Regions from separate parts of the Actinoallomurus acanthiterrae genome, predicted to be linked through region 1. Evidence: riboswitches for the same ligand, from Rfam matches in the RefSeq annotation. Region 1 holds a riboswitch; the other holds the start of a gene.

Region 1 (7,874 bases):
CCGCCATCGACTGGAGCCATGAGCAGTGCTCGCGAGAAGAGCAGATCTTGTGGGCCCGACTGTCGGTGTTCGCCGGATCGTGCGACCTCGAGGCAGCTCAGGAAGTGTGCGCCGGCGGCGAGATCGCGGAGGAGGACGTGCTCGATCTGCTCGCCGAACTGCTGGACAAGTCGATCCTCACGCGAGAAGAGTCCGCGGGCGTAGTGCGATACCGGATGCTGGAGACGATCCGCCAGTATGGGCATATACGCTTGACGGAATCCGGGCAGCTGAAGGCCACGCGCCTATCATTCCGTGATTACTATACGAGAAAAAGTCGGCACTTGGAGCGCGAGTGGCTCGGCCGGCACCAGAAGGAATGGATCGAGTGGGTCGAGCCGGAGTGGGATAATCTACGGCTCGTGTTGCACTCTTGCATGAGTGATCCCGATGGGGCGCACGCCGGAATGGAAATCATCACCACACTATGGGAGTGCTGGACGTTCTTCGGGCGCATCGGCGAGGGTCGAGACTGGCTTGACCAGGCCCTCGATGTTGAGGATCGGCGCGACGCCGCAAGAGTCAAGGCACTGGCGGTGAACGCCCATCTCGCCGTCATGCAGGGCGACATGCCGGCCGCACGGCGAGCTCTCGACGAAGGCTACGCCGTCGCGCTCGATGACATTGATGCGCTCGCACATCTTTGGCTCGCGCAAGGCGTGGCCGCCGTCTCCGGGGGCGACCCACAAGAGGGGATCGCACTACTGGAAAAGGTCCTGGCCACTTATCGCGGCGACACTGGCGCGCACCCCAGAAACATCTTGCTGATCACGTTCATGTCCATGTTCTTCTTGGCGTTGGCCGACATATTCGCCGACGATCATCGCACCGCCTCTTACGGTGCCAGATGCCAGGAGCTGGCCGAGAGCGTCGGCGCCGAGTGGTCGATGAGCTGGGGGATGTGGATCAGCGGCCTCGAACAATGGCGGAGCGGAGACATGCCGAGCGGCACCGCGATGCTTCAAGAGAGCCTTCGCCGGCAACGAGCACTCGATGATCGATGGGGGTCGACGTGGAATATCGAGGCACTCGCCTGGACTGCGGCGGCTTCCGGACAACACGAACGCGCGGTTCGCCTTCTTGGGATCGCGCAGAGGCTTCTGAAGACGAGTGGCGTGTCCCTCTTGGAGATGCTGCCGTTCGCCCAGGCACATGAGCGGTGCGAAGCGCAACTGCGATACGCGCTCGGAGACGACGATTTCGCGGCGGGCCTCCGATGCGGCATGGAATTCGACTTCGACTGCGCTTTCGCCTACGCGGTCGGCGAGGACGTGGTGGAGGCGGCGCCGACGGATGCCCCGCCGCCGAATCCGCTGACAGCCAGGGAGTGGCAGGTCGCCCAGTTGATCGGCAACGGCATGAGCAACAAAGAGATCGCCGACGTTCTCGTCATCGCTCAACGAACCGCCGAAGGTCACGTCGAACATATCTTGACGAAGCTCGACTTGACCTCTCGCGTGGGTATCGTGGCGTGGGTGGCGGACCAGGAGCCGGGCCCCGCTGATCAGAGCGCGAAGGGCTCCGACACGCACTAGAGCAGAACGACGCAGCCGCGCGACCGCAGCCGTTCGATCCAGCCGGGGAACCGGTCGAGCTTGGTCCAGCGCAGATCGAGCTTCTCCAGCCGGGGCAGGTCACCGAGCCCGTCCGGCAACTCCCGCAGCCGGGTGGCCCGCAGGTCCAGATGCGTGAGCCGCGTCAGCCGTACGATCGCCGCGGGCAGCCGGGTCAGCGGATTGTTCCGCAGGTCGAGGAGGCGCAGATCGCTCATTGCTCCGACCGACTCGGGCAGCTCGGTGATCCGGTTGTCGCGCAGGTGCAGCTCCCGCAACCGTACGAGCCGTCCGATCGAGCCCGGCAATCCGGTCAGCCGGTTGTCCTGGAGACGCAGCTCGTGCAGCGCGGCCATCCGGCCGATCGCGTCCGGAAGCGCGGTGAGACGGTTCCCGGCGAGGCTGAGGTAGCCGAGTCGGTCGAGCCGCCCCAGCGAGGCGGGCACGGACGTGAGCTCGTTGTCGCCGAGGTAGAGGTAGTCGGTGAGCCCGGTCAGGTCGCCGATGCTCTCTGGGATCCGGCGGAGCCGGTTGTGCGCGAGGTCGAGCATCCGCAGCGCGGTGAGCCGGCCGATGGCCTCGGGGATCTCGGCGATGGCGTTCTCGGCCAGGTTGAGCGAACGCAGCCCGGTGAGGCGCCACAGTGTCTCGGGAACCGAGGACAGCAGGTTGCCTCCGACGCTCAGGTGCCGCAGCGACGTCACATCGCCGAGCTCGGGCGGAAGCGCGGCGAGACGGTTCTTGTAGAGCAGCAGGGTCTCCAGCCGCGGGAACCGCGCGAGGTCCGCCGGAAGGCTCGTCAGGGCGTTCCCGTCGAGGTCGATGCGGCGCAGGGCGGTGAGCCCGCCGATCGACGACGGGAACGCGGCCAGGCCCGCTCCCGCCGTCACCAGCGCCACGGGAATTCCGTCCTCGTACCGCAGGTGATCGTCCTGGAGCGGATGTCCCGGACTCAACGGACCGGTTCGGCGGGGCGGACGCGGCCGCCGACCTCGATCAGTCCGTCTGGCTTCGGAACGGTCGAGATCTGCGAGCCACGCCCCTGGGTGACGGTGAGGGCCCGGCCGAGGCGGGCCGTCAGCAGCAGCGCCGCCGCACCCGTCGCCTCGTCCTCGGTGATGCCGTCATCACGTCCGGGAAAGGCCCGCGCCCGCACCCGCCCGGCCGCCTCGTCCTGCCACGCCCATGCGTAGATCCACTCCCCCTGCGGCGGCACCGGCAGCGCGTCGACCTCGGCGGCCGAACCGTACCGCCGCAGCGTGCGCGGCGGCACCCACTCCGCCGGCGCCTCGATCCAGGCCCACGCACCGTCCCGGCGGGCCCGGACCCGTCCGGCCGGGGTGATCAGCGCGGGTACGCCGAGCAGCCAGGCGGTGCCGACGCACGGATGCCCCGCGAACGGCATCCGCAGCGTCGGCGTGTAGATGTCGATGACGCCGCGCTCGGGGTCGTCGACGAACACCGTCTCGCTGAACCCCAGCTCTCGCGCGAAGGCCTGACGCTCGGCCTCCGAGGGGACGCCGGCCCCGTCGCGGACGACCCCGAGCTCGTTGCCGTGCCGGCCGTCAGGCCCGCAGAACACACGCAGTACGTCGTACTCGATCACCCGCGCAGTGAACCACACAGCCCCTCAGGACTCCGTCGGCCTCTGGACACCGACACCCGATGGCCGGCCCGTCAGCGACGATCCCGGGGCAGGAGCGCCGGACCTGAGGCGGCGGAGTTCCGTCGTGATGACCCAGGCGACGAGCAGGTCGATGGCCAGGTCGGACAGCGCCGCGAACTGGTTGATCGTGAACTTGAAGAACTGCCCGGCGAGGATGTCGAGCAGCACGGTGGCGTTGAACACCCGGAAGGCCGTCACGCGACCGCGGCGCAGCCGCCCCAGGCCGTACGCGCCCAGAGCGGTCGACACGACCGCGCAACAGGCAACGGCCGCGACCGCGCCTGTCTCCCGTTCTCCGGCGCTCGTCACAATGAAGTCGTCGGCGATCACTCCGGTGAGGGTCAGGGCCCCCTGTGCGACGAGGTAGCCGACGGCGACGCGGAGAACGACGCGGTGAGTGACCAGCCGCCCGACGACGGAACGGGCGCGGGCGACCGCCGTACGTACCGGGCGCGGGGCGGCAGGCCGCCGGTCGGGCGCCACCGCGAGGAGGTCTGACAGCGCGGCCCGAGCCTCATCGTCCACCTCCTCGATCAAACGCACCGCCGCGCGGCGTTCCTGCGGCGTCAGTCCCGAGGTGATCCCGGCCAGGGCAGCGGAGGCGGCGTTGGCCGTACGCTCGCGCGGGGTGAGCGATGTCCGTCCGCCGACCCACTGCGTGAGGATGACGAGCGCGGCGAAGGTGAGGTAGATGAGCCCGGCGGCCGGGCGGTAGAAGTAGCCGGTCTTGTTGACCAGCTTGCCGATCTCGTCGATGAACAGGCCGAAGCCCACGCCGCCCACCACCGTGGCCCACATCCGCGCCGACCGGCCGAGGAAGGCCACGGCGATGACCACGCCCGCCGCCATCAGCAGGCCGCCCCACAGGGCGTGGGCGATGTGCAGGTTCCCGCTGCCGACCTTGGGATAGCCGGCCTGCGCCAGACAGGCGCGGGTGACGAGCACGGTGGCGATCCCGGAGAGGACGAACCCCCGCAGATACGACGCCGCGTTCGCCGCCCGGACGAGCCCGAATCGGTGAATCGACACTCCGGTCTGTTCCCTCCGCATGGCCCGGTGATCGGAAGCGTGGACGCGGCGCCTCCCGATCTCTCCTCGACGGTTCACGCTACGGGCGCACCGGCACCCGAGACACTGCCGCCAGCCCCCGATCCGCACGTACGGACAGCCCCAGGTCCGACGCCGGGCCGTCACTGGTCCTTCGCTGCTGCCGTGAAGTGGCCGTGTCCCGGAGGATCGCAGCTCCCTACGCTCGGGCATGTGGGCCTGTCCTCGCCGACCAGGCCGTACGTAGGGAGCGTCCGTCGACGTTCGGCTTGCTCGACCCGGCAGGAGACCGATGATCACCATCCGCAAACTCGTTCCGTCCGACAGGGCCGCCTGGGAAGACCTGTTCCGCGGATACATCGACTTCTACGAGCGCGTGGAACCCGCCGAGATGTACGAGCAGGCGTGGCGCGAGTTCCTGGCGGACACGCGCATGCACGCCCTCGGCGCGACGCTGGACGGCCGGCTCGTCGGCATCGTGCACTTCCTCGCTCACGCCAGCACGTCGATTCCCAACGCCGACGTCTGCTACCTGCAGGACCTGTTCACCGCGCCGGAGGCCCGGGGCATGGGCGTGGGACGCGCCCTGATCGCGGCCGTGACCGACTGGGCCAAGACCCACGACTGCGCCCGGGTGTACTGGCACACCCACGAGTCGAACGCGACGGCGCGGCGCCTGTACGACCAGGTGGCCGAGAACCGTGGCTTCATCCAGTACCGGATCGACCTCCCACGCTAGGTGCGCGCGCTCAACGGGCGCCGACCGTCCGTACGTGAGCGCCACCGACCCGCAGGGCGGTGGCGGCGGGTGGTCATGACCGGCCGGTTGTTGTTACGGTCGGCGGTGACGCGGGGTGCCCGGGGCGTATCCGGGCTGAGATCACACCCGTCGAACCTGATCTAGTTCGGACTAGCGAAGGGACGTCACCGGTGACTCCTGGTGTTGCTCGAACGTCCTCGTCGCGCCGTCCGGTGACCGCTGAGAGGACCCGATGTTCTGCGACGACGTGTGGAAGCGCTCGGCCCGCCTGATCCGCGCGATCCACGAGCACCCGTTCAACACCGCCCTCAGCGCCGGCACGCTCGACCGTGAACGGTTCGCGTTCTACATCGTGCAGGACGCCCGCTACCTAGAGGCGTTCTCCCGGGCGCTCGCGGTCGCGTCCGCCCGGGCCACCGACACCGAGGACGCCGTCTTCTTCGCCGAGAGCGCGCACGCAGCGCTGGCGGCGGAGCGTACGCTGCACGCCGGCTACATCGAGGAGTTCGGACTGACCGCCGACGACCTGGCGGGCATCGACACCTCCCCCACTTGCCTCGGCTATTCGTCGTTCCTCCAGGCGACGGCCCTCGCCGACCCGTATCCGGTGCTCGCGGCGGCCGTGCTGCCGTGCTTCTGGGTGTATCAGGACGTCGGCAAGGCCCTGCTCGAGAACACGGCGGGCGTCGAGGACCACCCCTACCGCGCCTGGATCGCGACCTACTCCGACCCGGCCTTCGCCGAATCGACCGAACGCGCCAAGGACATCACCGACCGCCTGGCGGCGACGACCGACGCGGCCACACGAGAGAGCATGACCCGCGCCTTCTTCCGCGCTACCGAGTACGAGTGGATGTTCTGGGACAGCGCCTGGCGCCGCGAAACCTGGCCCACCTCACAGTGGCTCACCTGATTCGCGCTCCCCGTTCAGGAACCCATCGCGTTGATCTCGTCGTCCGTGAGGACGCCTGTGAACGCCTGAACGTCATCGATCCCACCTGGCCAGAAGTCGGTTGCGGCGCCTTTGGCCTTCGCCGCGCCGATGTCGAATCGGCCGCCCGCGTTCCAGGGCACTGCGATGGAGGTCTGCGCCGCACGATCGCCGTCCACGTACAGACGGATCTTTTTCGCCGCCGGGTCGTAGACGCCCACGAGGTGATGCCACTGCCCGTCGACCATGGCCGGATTCACGCTGTACGTGTCGGTGGACGTCGCGCCATCGGTGTCGGCCGCCGAGATTCCGAACGACCAGTAGCCGGTACCGTCGACCACCCGATAGCCGAGCCGGAAAGCGCTTCGGCGGGAACCGTTCTGCGCCAGCGCGGTCGCATCCCCACTGGGAGTCTTGGCGAGCCGAACCCACGCCGCGACCGTGAAACCGCTGTCCGTCCGAAGAACCGGGCCGGTCGTCACGGCGTGTTCCTTCTTCGCGTCGTCGAGGTCGAGCGCACCGCCGATCTTTCCGTCGGCGGTCCAGGCGTCGGCAGAGTTGAGCGTGGCATCGTGGGCGCGTCCGCTGGAGTCCGTGACGGTGGTTCCGGAACCACCGTCGCCGGGCCAGTACCCCTCCCGTACGACCGGCCGGTTCGCCAGATCCGCGATGCCACCGGTCGAGCCCTCGATGCCGTCGGGCTCGGTTCCGAACACGACACGGTCGTAGATTCGGACGTCGTCGAGATCGCCGTGGAAGGGGTTGCGGAAAGCGCTCTTCTCCAGGACCCTCCCGATCTGCAAGGCCCCCGTCGCGTCCCACGGCGAGGTGACCGACGCCCGGCCGGACTGCGGAGCGCCGTCGACGTAGAAAGTCAACTGTCGGCTCGGCGCGTCGTAAGCCCCTGCGAGGTGCGTCCACCTGTTCAGCCGGGCGGGCGCGTCCGCGACCACAGGCACCTCGACCGCGCCGTCGGCATCGGCCGAGTGCCGGCTGAACACCCAGGTCTTGTACGACGGCGAGTAATAGATCTGGAACCCACTGGCCCTACTGCCCGCCTGGCTCACCGCCGTCGAATAGTGGGTGGCATCGGCCAGTCGTGCCCATACGGATACGGTGAAGCTCTTGTCCGTGTGCACCGCGGACGACGCCGTGGCCGCGTGGTCACCGTTGCCGTTCAGACGGAGCGCCTGATCGACCCGGCCGGAGACTCCCGGCGTACCGCCGACCAACGTCGCGGTGTTGTGGCCCGCAGAATCGACCAGATCCGTGCCACGTGCCTCGTCGAGTTTCCACCGACTCACCGGGCCTGCGGGTGAAGCGAGGCGGAATTCGAAGATTCCGGGGTTGAGGCTACGGTTGTTCGCCTGGTCGTAGCTGAATACGTACAAGCGGTAGCTGATGTCCTGCGTGAAGGGCACGGTAAGGGTCACCTTCGCCGTGCCGTCGGCGTCGGCCGTCACGGACGGCGCGCCTCCGGCTCCGGCCTCCGTCTCGTCGTTCCACGCGTATTGGTACCTGGTCACGCCGGTGGCGCCGTTCGGGGCGAATGTGAACGTCGCCGTTCGCCCGATCGCGTCGTTGCTCTCTCCTGAGTCGAGATCCTTCAGGTCGGACGTGACACTGGGTGCCGACTCCGGCACGGACATGTGTACGCCGCTCGGCCTCGCGGTCACCGCCGCGTCGGCGGTGACGCCGTTCGCGACCGACAGCAGTGACATTGCCAGGACGACTCCGAGCACGCCCGTTGCCATCTTCATCACGCGCGAGACCCCCTGAAATGGAATGTAAATAAAACGCAAAGACCCGGACGGAACCTAACACCGGCAAGATCACACGAATAGCCGGCGCGATGTTACGTAAATCACACTCGGCTTC
Region 2 (7,874 bases), 4.7 Mb from region 1:
GCCACCACGTGCGCTCGGTGAAGTTCACGAGCGGCGTCTTCGGGGTGTTCACACGGGTTCCGATCGCGGGGAAGCGCTGGTGGGACTCCACGTAGATCCACTGGTCCGGGCGGGGCGCGAACGGCTGCGCGTCCGCGGCGCCGGCGGCGCGCTTCAGCAGGTCCTCGGCGTTGGCGACCGGCCCGGCGGGGATGATGGGGAGCACCGGGCGCGGGTGGCCGTGACCGTCGGTGCCGCCGACGTTCTGCGCGATCGTGACACCGGCGGCGATCGTGACCGCGAGGGCGCCGACGACGGCCAGCCGGACGCCCGTACGGGGCAGCCGGAACGGCCGGCGCGACGGCCTCGTCGCCGGAACGGCCTGAGCGGCCTGAGCGGCGTCGAGGAGGCGGCGGCGGCCTTCGATCACCGCGGTGGGGCCGGGCGGCGGGACTTCGGCGCACATGCGCTCGAGCTCGTTCACGGGTGAACTCCTTCTCCGACGGTCCGGGGGTCGGTGCCGCCGAGCGCGTCGCGGGTCTTCTTACGGGCGCGGTTGAGCCGGGAGTGGACGGTGCCCTTGGCGACGCCGAGGGCGGAGGCGATCTCGTCGGCGGACAGGCCACCGGCGGCGGTGAGCAGCAGGACGTCGCGCTGTCCGCGCGGCAGCCTGGCGAGCGCCGCCGCGAGCTCGCGGCGCATGCCCTGCGCGCTGACGCGCTCGGTGACGCGCTCGCTCGGGGACTCGACCGCCGGGTCGACGCCGGTCCTGGCGATGAGCCGCCAGAAGCGGTCCTCCGCCCGGTGGTGCCGTCCGACCAGGTGGGTGGCGATGCCGTAGAGCCAGGGCCGGGCGTTCGGGAACGCCAGGTCGTAGCGGTCCCGCTGCCGGAAGGCGATCAGGAACGTCTCGGCCATCAGATCGTCGGCCTCGTCGCGGCCGAGCCGCCGGGCGAGGTACCGGTGGATCGTCGCGTGATGCCGGTCGTACAGGGCCGCGAACCGCTCCGGTTCGCGCAGCGAGGCCTTGATCACCTCGGCGTCGGTCTCGGCGCTCACGGGCTTCTCGTCTCGGTCATGCGACCCTCTCGGGTGGGGGGTGTCACCTGTTGTTGCCGTAGCCGGTGACGCCGCTTCCCCGAGCGTCGCGTACGGGACGGATCAGCTCCTCCGGCGGCCCTTCTCCCGCCGTCTGAGCAGGGGTTTGCGCTCAGGGCGGAGGTGCGGGGCCGGATCCTGGCCGTTGACGACGGTGGGCTCGGCGGGCGGTTCGACGCCGGTGGCGCGCCGGAGGAGGGCCCACAGGTGCCCGTTGACGTCGGCGGCGCGTTCGAGGGTCAGCAGGTGCCCGGCGCCGGGGATCACCGCGAGCTCGGCGCCGGGGATCTCGGCGGCGAGGGCCTCGGCGTGCCGTACGGGCGTGATCAGGTCCCGGTCGCCGACCATGACGAGCACGGGCACGCGCCCGAGCGCGGGCAGCGCGGCCCGTTTGTCGTACGTGATGAGCTCCTTGTAGAAGTCGGCGATCACCTCGATGGGGACGGAGCTCATCAGCCGGGTGGTGACCTCGGCGACCTCCTTCGACACGCGGGCGCCGAACAGGTACGACCGGGTCAGCAGGAAGGACATCCCGCCGAGCGGTCGCCGGGCGGCGTCCACCAGCCGGGCCTGGTAGCGGAGCGTGGCCAGCGTGACGGGGACCATGCGGTGCAGGACGCGGGCCGTGCGCTCGGGCAGCCCGATCGTCACGGAGGACAGGTCGCCGGAGGAGGTCGCCGCGAGGAGCACGCCGGCGATTCGCTCGCCGAACAGCTCCGGGTGCGCCTCGGCGAGCCCGAGGATCGCCATACCGCCCATCGAGTGGCCGACCAGGACGACCGGCCCCTCCCGCGCGGTCGCCTCGAGCACCGAGTACAGATCGCGGCCCAGTTGGTCGATGGTGGCGTTCGGTGGATCCCCCCAGCCGGATCGGCCGTGCCCGCGGAGGTCCCAGAGCACGGCGCGGGCCCGGCCGCCCAGCGCGTCCCGCTGGATGTGCCAGCTGGTGGAGTTGAGCAGGAACCCGTGGCAGAAGACGACGGTCACCCTGGCCTCGGCGGCCTCCTGCACCTCGACGTGCAGCCGGACGCCGTCATCGGCGGTGATCGTCGGCGTCCGGAGATCCGGCTGCCCGACGTTCGGCCCCTCGGGAGATCCGTTCGGCCACCAGGTGTGCCTGCCCAGCACCTTGGTGATTTCCGTGAACGACATGGCCACCTCCGCCCGTTGCCGCTCCCAGCTCTTTACGGTGGCCCCTAACTCCAGTTTGGGTCATGGTGAAGGCATCGTCAAAGAGAGGGGCCGGATCGACGGAGCTCACAGCACGGACAGGTACGGGGTTCGGTCATCCGCCCGGGGCTGCCACGCCGAGCCGTCCGCCGTCCCGCTCGGTCATCCATCCAGTACGGGGCCTGCCACGGTGAGCCATCCGTCCTCCTCGGTGACCGTGGTCCCGAACGCGGCGCAGGCGGCGGCGAACCGCTTGTGGATCCAGGCGTGGTCGGCGCCGGTGGCGAGACGGGTACGGGCGTACTCGAGCGTCAGCGGAACGGCGGTAAGCCGGGCGATCCGGCGCCCCTCTAGTTTCACGTGGAACATGAGACCCAGATCGTTCCGCAATACCGGGTCCACGGCGTAGTCGTCGATGAGGTCGCCGAGGTCGTACAGGACACGGCCGCACACGCCGTGGAAGACATGCGCGGAGTGCCCGGCGACCAGGGTCGCCCCGGCGTCGACCAGCGCCCGCGCCGCCGCCCGTATGTGGCGGAGGGGTTCGGTGGTCATGTTCGGGCCCCAGTGCGCCAGCACGAGCACGAGGACCCCGTCGGCGGACAGCGCGTGGATCCGGTCGGTGAGCCAGGCCGGGACGTCGTGGCGTAGGTCGGCGTACGCGACCCCGGGCCGGTCGGCGCGGGCGGCGAAGTCGGGCGGATGGTCGGTGACGCCGAGGACGGCCACGCGCGAGTCCCCGAGGTCGAAGAGGGCGGGTTCCCGTGCCTGTGGCAGGTCGGGTCCCGCGCCGACGGCCCGGATGCCCGCGCGGGTCAGGTGCGCGAGCGTGTCCGTCAGAGCCTCGTGGCCGTAGTCCAGCGCGTGGTTGTTGGCCAGCGTCACGCCGTCGATCCCCAGGTCGGCGAGCGTGTCGACGGCTCGCGGCGGGGCGCGGAAGTGGAACGGTTTGCCGGGAGCCGGCCAGGGGTGGCCGCGCGCGGACAGACAGCACTCGAGGTTGATCAGCGACAGGTCGGCGGAGCGGAACATCCGCCGCACCTCGTCGGCGAACAGCCCGTACGGCCCGGACACGGCGATTCGCTCCGCGACCCCGCGTCCCAGCATCGTGTCGCCGCCCAGGGCGACGGTGATGGCCACGCCGGACTCCCCCCCATCAGGATCGCCGCGCGGGCCGCGCCGGGCCAAGGGCCGAAGGTCCCGCCCGACGACCGAGGCACGGCTCTCCCGGGCGGCCTGGCGGCGATGTTCTCCTGGGCGGCCTGGCGGCGATGTTCCCCCGCGCGGCCTGGCTGCGATGTTCTCCCGGGCTGCCTTGCGGCGACGTCCTCCTGGGCTGCCTTGCGGCGATCGTCCACAGCCTGTGGACGGAGCCGTACCCTGGGACCATGCCGGAGCTGCCGGAGGTGGAGTCCCTCGCCGCCTTCCTGCGCGAGCACGCCGTCGGGCGGGCGATCGCGCGGATCGACGTGGCCGCCATCTCATCGCTGAAGACGTACGATCCGCCGATCACCGCGCTGAACGGCCTGACCATCACCGGGGTCGCGCGCCACGGCAAGTTCATCGACCTGGACGTCGACGGCGTGCACCTGGTCATCCACCTGGCCCGGGCGGGCTGGCTGCGCTGGAAGGACGCGTTGCCGTCGGCGCCGCTTCGGCCGGGCAAGGGCCCGCTGGCCCTCCGGGTGCACCTCGACGACGGATCCGGGTTCGATCTGACCGAGGCGGGCACCCAGAAGAGGCTCGCGGTCTACGTCGTACGCGACGCCGCGGAGGTCCCGGGCGTGCGGTCGCTCGGCCCCGATCCGCTCGCCGACGGCTTCACCATGGACACGCTGAAGGGCATCCTCGACGGCCGGCGCACCCAGATCAAGGGACTGCTGCGCGACCAGAGCGTGATCGCCGGCATCGGTAACGCCTACTCCGACGAGGTCCTGCACGTGGCGCGGATGTCGCCGTTCAAGCTGGCGGCGAGCTTCACGGACGAGGACGTCGCGACGCTGTACGACGCGATCGTCCGCACGCTCGGCGATGCCGTCGAGCGCTCCCGCGGCCTGGCGGCCAAGGACCTCAAGGGCGAGAAGAAGGAGGGCCTGCGGGTGCACGGCCGGGCAGGTCAGAAGTGCCCGGTGTGCGGCGACACGATCAGAGAGGTGTCGTTCGCGGACTCCGCCCTGCAGTACTGCCCGACCTGCCAGACGGGCGGCAAGCCCCTGGCGGACCGCCGGATGTCCCGACTGCTCAAGTGAGCCGCGCGTCCACCCGGGTATGGACGCCGCCCTGGTCCGCGCTGCCGACGGCGACGCGAGCGGCGCATCCGGGGGCGAAAGGCACTATGGCGCGATCCCCGTGGACCGTGCTCGGCGGGCGGCCGCCGTCCTGGCAGGCCGCTGCCGTAAGCGGGGTCACTTCTCCTGGCAGGCCGCTGCCGTAAGGAAGCGGAGTCAGCCCTCCAGGCGGGCCGCCGTCGACCGTGTCAGCGGACGGCCGCGGCCCTGCCGGAGCGTCGGAGGTCCGTGCTCAGCGGACCGGCGGGTGCGGGCCGAACAGCAGGCCCAGGGTGCCCCACCGCTTGATCTCGCAGCCGTTCTTACGGCTGAAGGTCGAGTCGACCTTCTTGCCGTTCCACGTGCCGGTGACGGTCGCCGTCTCCGGGCCGCCGTAGATCTGGGTGCACATGACGTTCTTCGGCGTCGGCGCGAACGGGTCCTTGCCCGCCACACCCGCCGTGGCGAGGGCCGCGCACGCCTCCTTGGCCTTGGGCAGGTCGCCGCCGACGGGGTCGCAGGTGAGCGTGTGCGTCTTGGGCTGCGACGTCTGCGACTCGCGCACGGTGATGGTCAGCCGGGTCTTTCCCGCCTGCCCCGGCCCCGGCGTGGCCGATGATCCAGTGGTGGACGGTCCGCTCGGTTTGACCGTCGCGTTGTCCTGCCCGCTGCCGCAACCGCCCAGCAACAGGGCGGCGGCGGCGATGCCGGGGATGGCGACGGCCGCTGGTCCCAGTCTGGTTAGAGATTGCCTCATGACGATTCGACGCCGGGCGTCGGCTCGTGGTTCCGTTAACTTGTGAATGCTTTCAGGGACCAGGTTCCCGCGGTTGAGGTCGCCAAGGTTCCGGACGACGCATACCTCCTGGACGTGCGCGAACTGGACGAATGGCAGGCCGGGCACGCGCCTCGCGCGATCCACATCCCCCTCAGTCAGCTCGGCGCCCGCGCGTCCGAGGTGCCCACCGGCGATGACGTCTTCGTCATCTGCCGGTCGGGGGCCCGGTCGGCGTCGGTGGTCGCGGCGTTCAACAACGCCGGCTGGAAGACCGCGAACGTCTCGGGCGGCATGCACGCCTGGGTCGCGGCGGGCCGTCCGATGGTCAGTGAATCGGGCAGCGAGCCATACGTCGCCTGACCGAGGTACATTAACGGCGGAAAAGTTCAGACCTCGCGGGAGCTCGGGCGACGACCGGGCTGAGAGGGCGGCTACGCAGTGCCGCCGACCGCTCGAACCTGACCGGGTAATGCCGGCGTAGGGAGTGTGCCTTGAGCACTGCCGTCGACGAACGTCCACTCGACAACGAGGCCCCGTACACCCTCGACCAGCCCGCCCCCAGGGTCCTCAGCTTCTGGGACCAGAGCGCCTTCTGGGCCAACCTGGGCGTGAGCCTCCTCGCCTTCTCCGGCGCCTACTCGGTGCTCGCCCCGGACGCCCAAGGCAACCCCCGGCTGCCCATCGTCGGCGGGATCGTCGCCATGGTCGTCGGCACCGCGATCGGCGGGATCATGCTCGGGCTGGCGGCCGTGTCCGGCACCCGCGCCGGCGTCCCCGCGATGATGATGCTGCGCGGCCTGTTCGGGACGCGCCTCTCGTACGTCCCCACCGTGATGAACATCCTGCAGATGATCGGCTGGGGCACCTTCGAGCTGGTCACGATCGCGGGCGCGGCGAAGGAACTCGTCGGCGGCGGCCCGCACTGGGCGTACGTCATCGTCGCGGGCGTGGTCACGACCGTGCTGACCATCTGGCCGCTCGGCTCCGTCCGGGTCCTGCGCCGGTACGTCACCGCGGCGGTCGTCCTGGCCCTCGCCTACTTCTACGTGCAACTCGTCCGTCAGCCCCTGCCGAACCTCACCCACGGGTCGTGGAGCCACTTCTGGATCGGCGCGGACGCCGCGCTGGCCGTCTCCATCTCCTGGGTGCCCATGGCGGCCGACTACACGCGGCACTCCCGCTCCGAGCGGGCGTCGTTCGGCGCCGCGAGCGTGGCGTACGGGCTGACGCAGGTCGTCGCGTACGTCCTGGGCCTGCTGGCGCTCGCCCTGGTCGCCGGCGACTCGTCCAAGGTGTTCGGGCCGTTCCAGCACGTCGCCCTCGGCACGCTGTTCTTCGCGGTGTTCGTCCTGCGCGAGGTCGACCAGTCGTTCGCGAACGTCTACTCGACCGCGGTCTCGATCCAGAACCTCGTGCCCCGCGTGGACCGGCGGCTGCTCACCGTCACCCTGGGCGCCCTCACGACGCTGCTCGCCCTCGTCCTGAACATGGACAACTACTCGGGCTTCCTCACGCTGATCGGGTCGGTGTTCGTGCCGATGCTCGGCGTGCTGGCCGTGGACTTCTTCTGCTTCACCGGACGGCGCGGCTGGAACGTCTCCGACCGTGCGCCCGCCCGCTGGGGGATGGTCGTCGCGTGGGTGGCGGGCATCGCGACGTACCAGCTCATCAACCCCGGTCAGGTCGGGTGGTGGTCGCGGATGTGGACGCACGCGCAGAGCGCGCTGCACTTCACTCCGGCGGACTGGATGAGCGCCTCGCTCCTGTCCTTCGCCGTCGCGGCGGCGGTCACCGGCGCGATCGGTCTCATTCGCCGGTGAAACAGCCGGGAGATCGGTCGGGGTTGGCCGTGAGGTCGGTCGGGGTTGGCCGTGAGGTCGGTCGGGGTCGGCCGGGAGGTCGGTCGGGGTCGGTTGGTCGCGGGGTGAGCCGGTCGGGGCGAGCCGGTCGGGGAAGAACGCTGAATCGCACGTCACGGCGTCGTCGCGCCCGTCATGATGGGGGTACGGAGTGGCGGGAGGCGATCACGATGGCGCAGTGTGATCACGACTGGGTGCAGACCGCGCCCAACCAGAAACGATGCCGCAAGTGCGGATTGGTGCTGACCTTCGCATAGGGACGTGACGCGGGTGGCACTATGGGCCGCGTGAGCTCGTCTGACGCGATGATGCGGGCGGCGGTGGCATCCTCCGCCGACGCGATGATCGCGTTGGGGGCCGACCTGACCGTACGGCTGTGGAACCCCGCGGCCGAGCGGATGTTCGGCTGGACCGCGGAAGAGGTGCTGGGCCGGCCGCTGCGCGTCGTCCCCGAGGAGCACACCGCGGAGCACCGCGCCGTGCTCGAACGCGTCCGCGAGGGCGGCCACATCTCGTTCCTCACCCGGCGGCTGCACCGCGACGGCCGGCTGATCGACACGCGGGCGGTCGCCAGCGCCATGCGCGGCGAGGACGGTGAGTTCCTCGGCTGGATCGGTCTCTACCGCCCGGTGCGGGAGGACGAGGCCGTTCAGCACCAGACCGCCGAGCGCATCCGTCTCGTGCGGCGGCTCAACGACGTGGTGGCCGACCTCAACACCGAGC

What was found. Region 1 has a riboswitch for thiamine pyrophosphate ahead of tenA (thiaminase II). Riboswitches for the same ligand answer to the same signal wherever they lie in the genome.
Region 2: it holds a riboswitch for thiamine pyrophosphate, as region 1 does, so the genes downstream of both, ACYVF7_RS58835 (purine-cytosine permease family protein) here and tenA (thiaminase II) in region 1, are expected to answer to the same signal.

The regions. Positions count from the first base shown of each region.
Region 1 is NZ_BAAHCO010000001.1:7,769,235-7,777,108, forward strand. Features, by position in the region: gene ACYVF7_RS36635 (ATP-binding protein) at 1-1,574, shown strand, start outside; gene ACYVF7_RS36640 (leucine-rich repeat domain-containing protein) at 1,571-2,491, opposite strand; gene ACYVF7_RS36645 (PhzF family phenazine biosynthesis protein) at 2,545-3,198, opposite strand; gene ACYVF7_RS36650 (hypothetical protein) at 3,223-4,287, opposite strand; gene ACYVF7_RS36655 (GNAT family N-acetyltransferase) at 4,598-5,044, shown strand; TPP riboswitch at 5,146-5,244, shown strand; gene tenA (thiaminase II) at 5,298-5,978, shown strand; gene ACYVF7_RS36665 (LamG domain-containing protein) at 5,993-7,756, opposite strand.
Region 2 is NZ_BAAHCO010000001.1:12,458,003-12,465,876, reverse strand. Features, by position in the region: gene ACYVF7_RS58870 (CU044_5270 family protein) at 1-463, opposite strand, end outside; gene ACYVF7_RS58865 (RNA polymerase sigma factor) at 460-1,038, opposite strand; gene ACYVF7_RS58860 (alpha/beta fold hydrolase) at 1,141-2,229, opposite strand; gene ACYVF7_RS58855 (CapA family protein) at 2,410-3,387, opposite strand; gene ACYVF7_RS58850 (Fpg/Nei family DNA glycosylase) at 3,636-4,496, shown strand; gene ACYVF7_RS58845 (SSI family serine proteinase inhibitor) at 4,768-5,271, opposite strand; gene ACYVF7_RS58840 (rhodanese-like domain-containing protein) at 5,314-5,652, shown strand; TPP riboswitch at 5,678-5,793, shown strand; gene ACYVF7_RS58835 (purine-cytosine permease family protein) at 5,784-7,112, shown strand; gene ACYVF7_RS58830 (sensor histidine kinase) at 7,430-7,874, shown strand, end outside.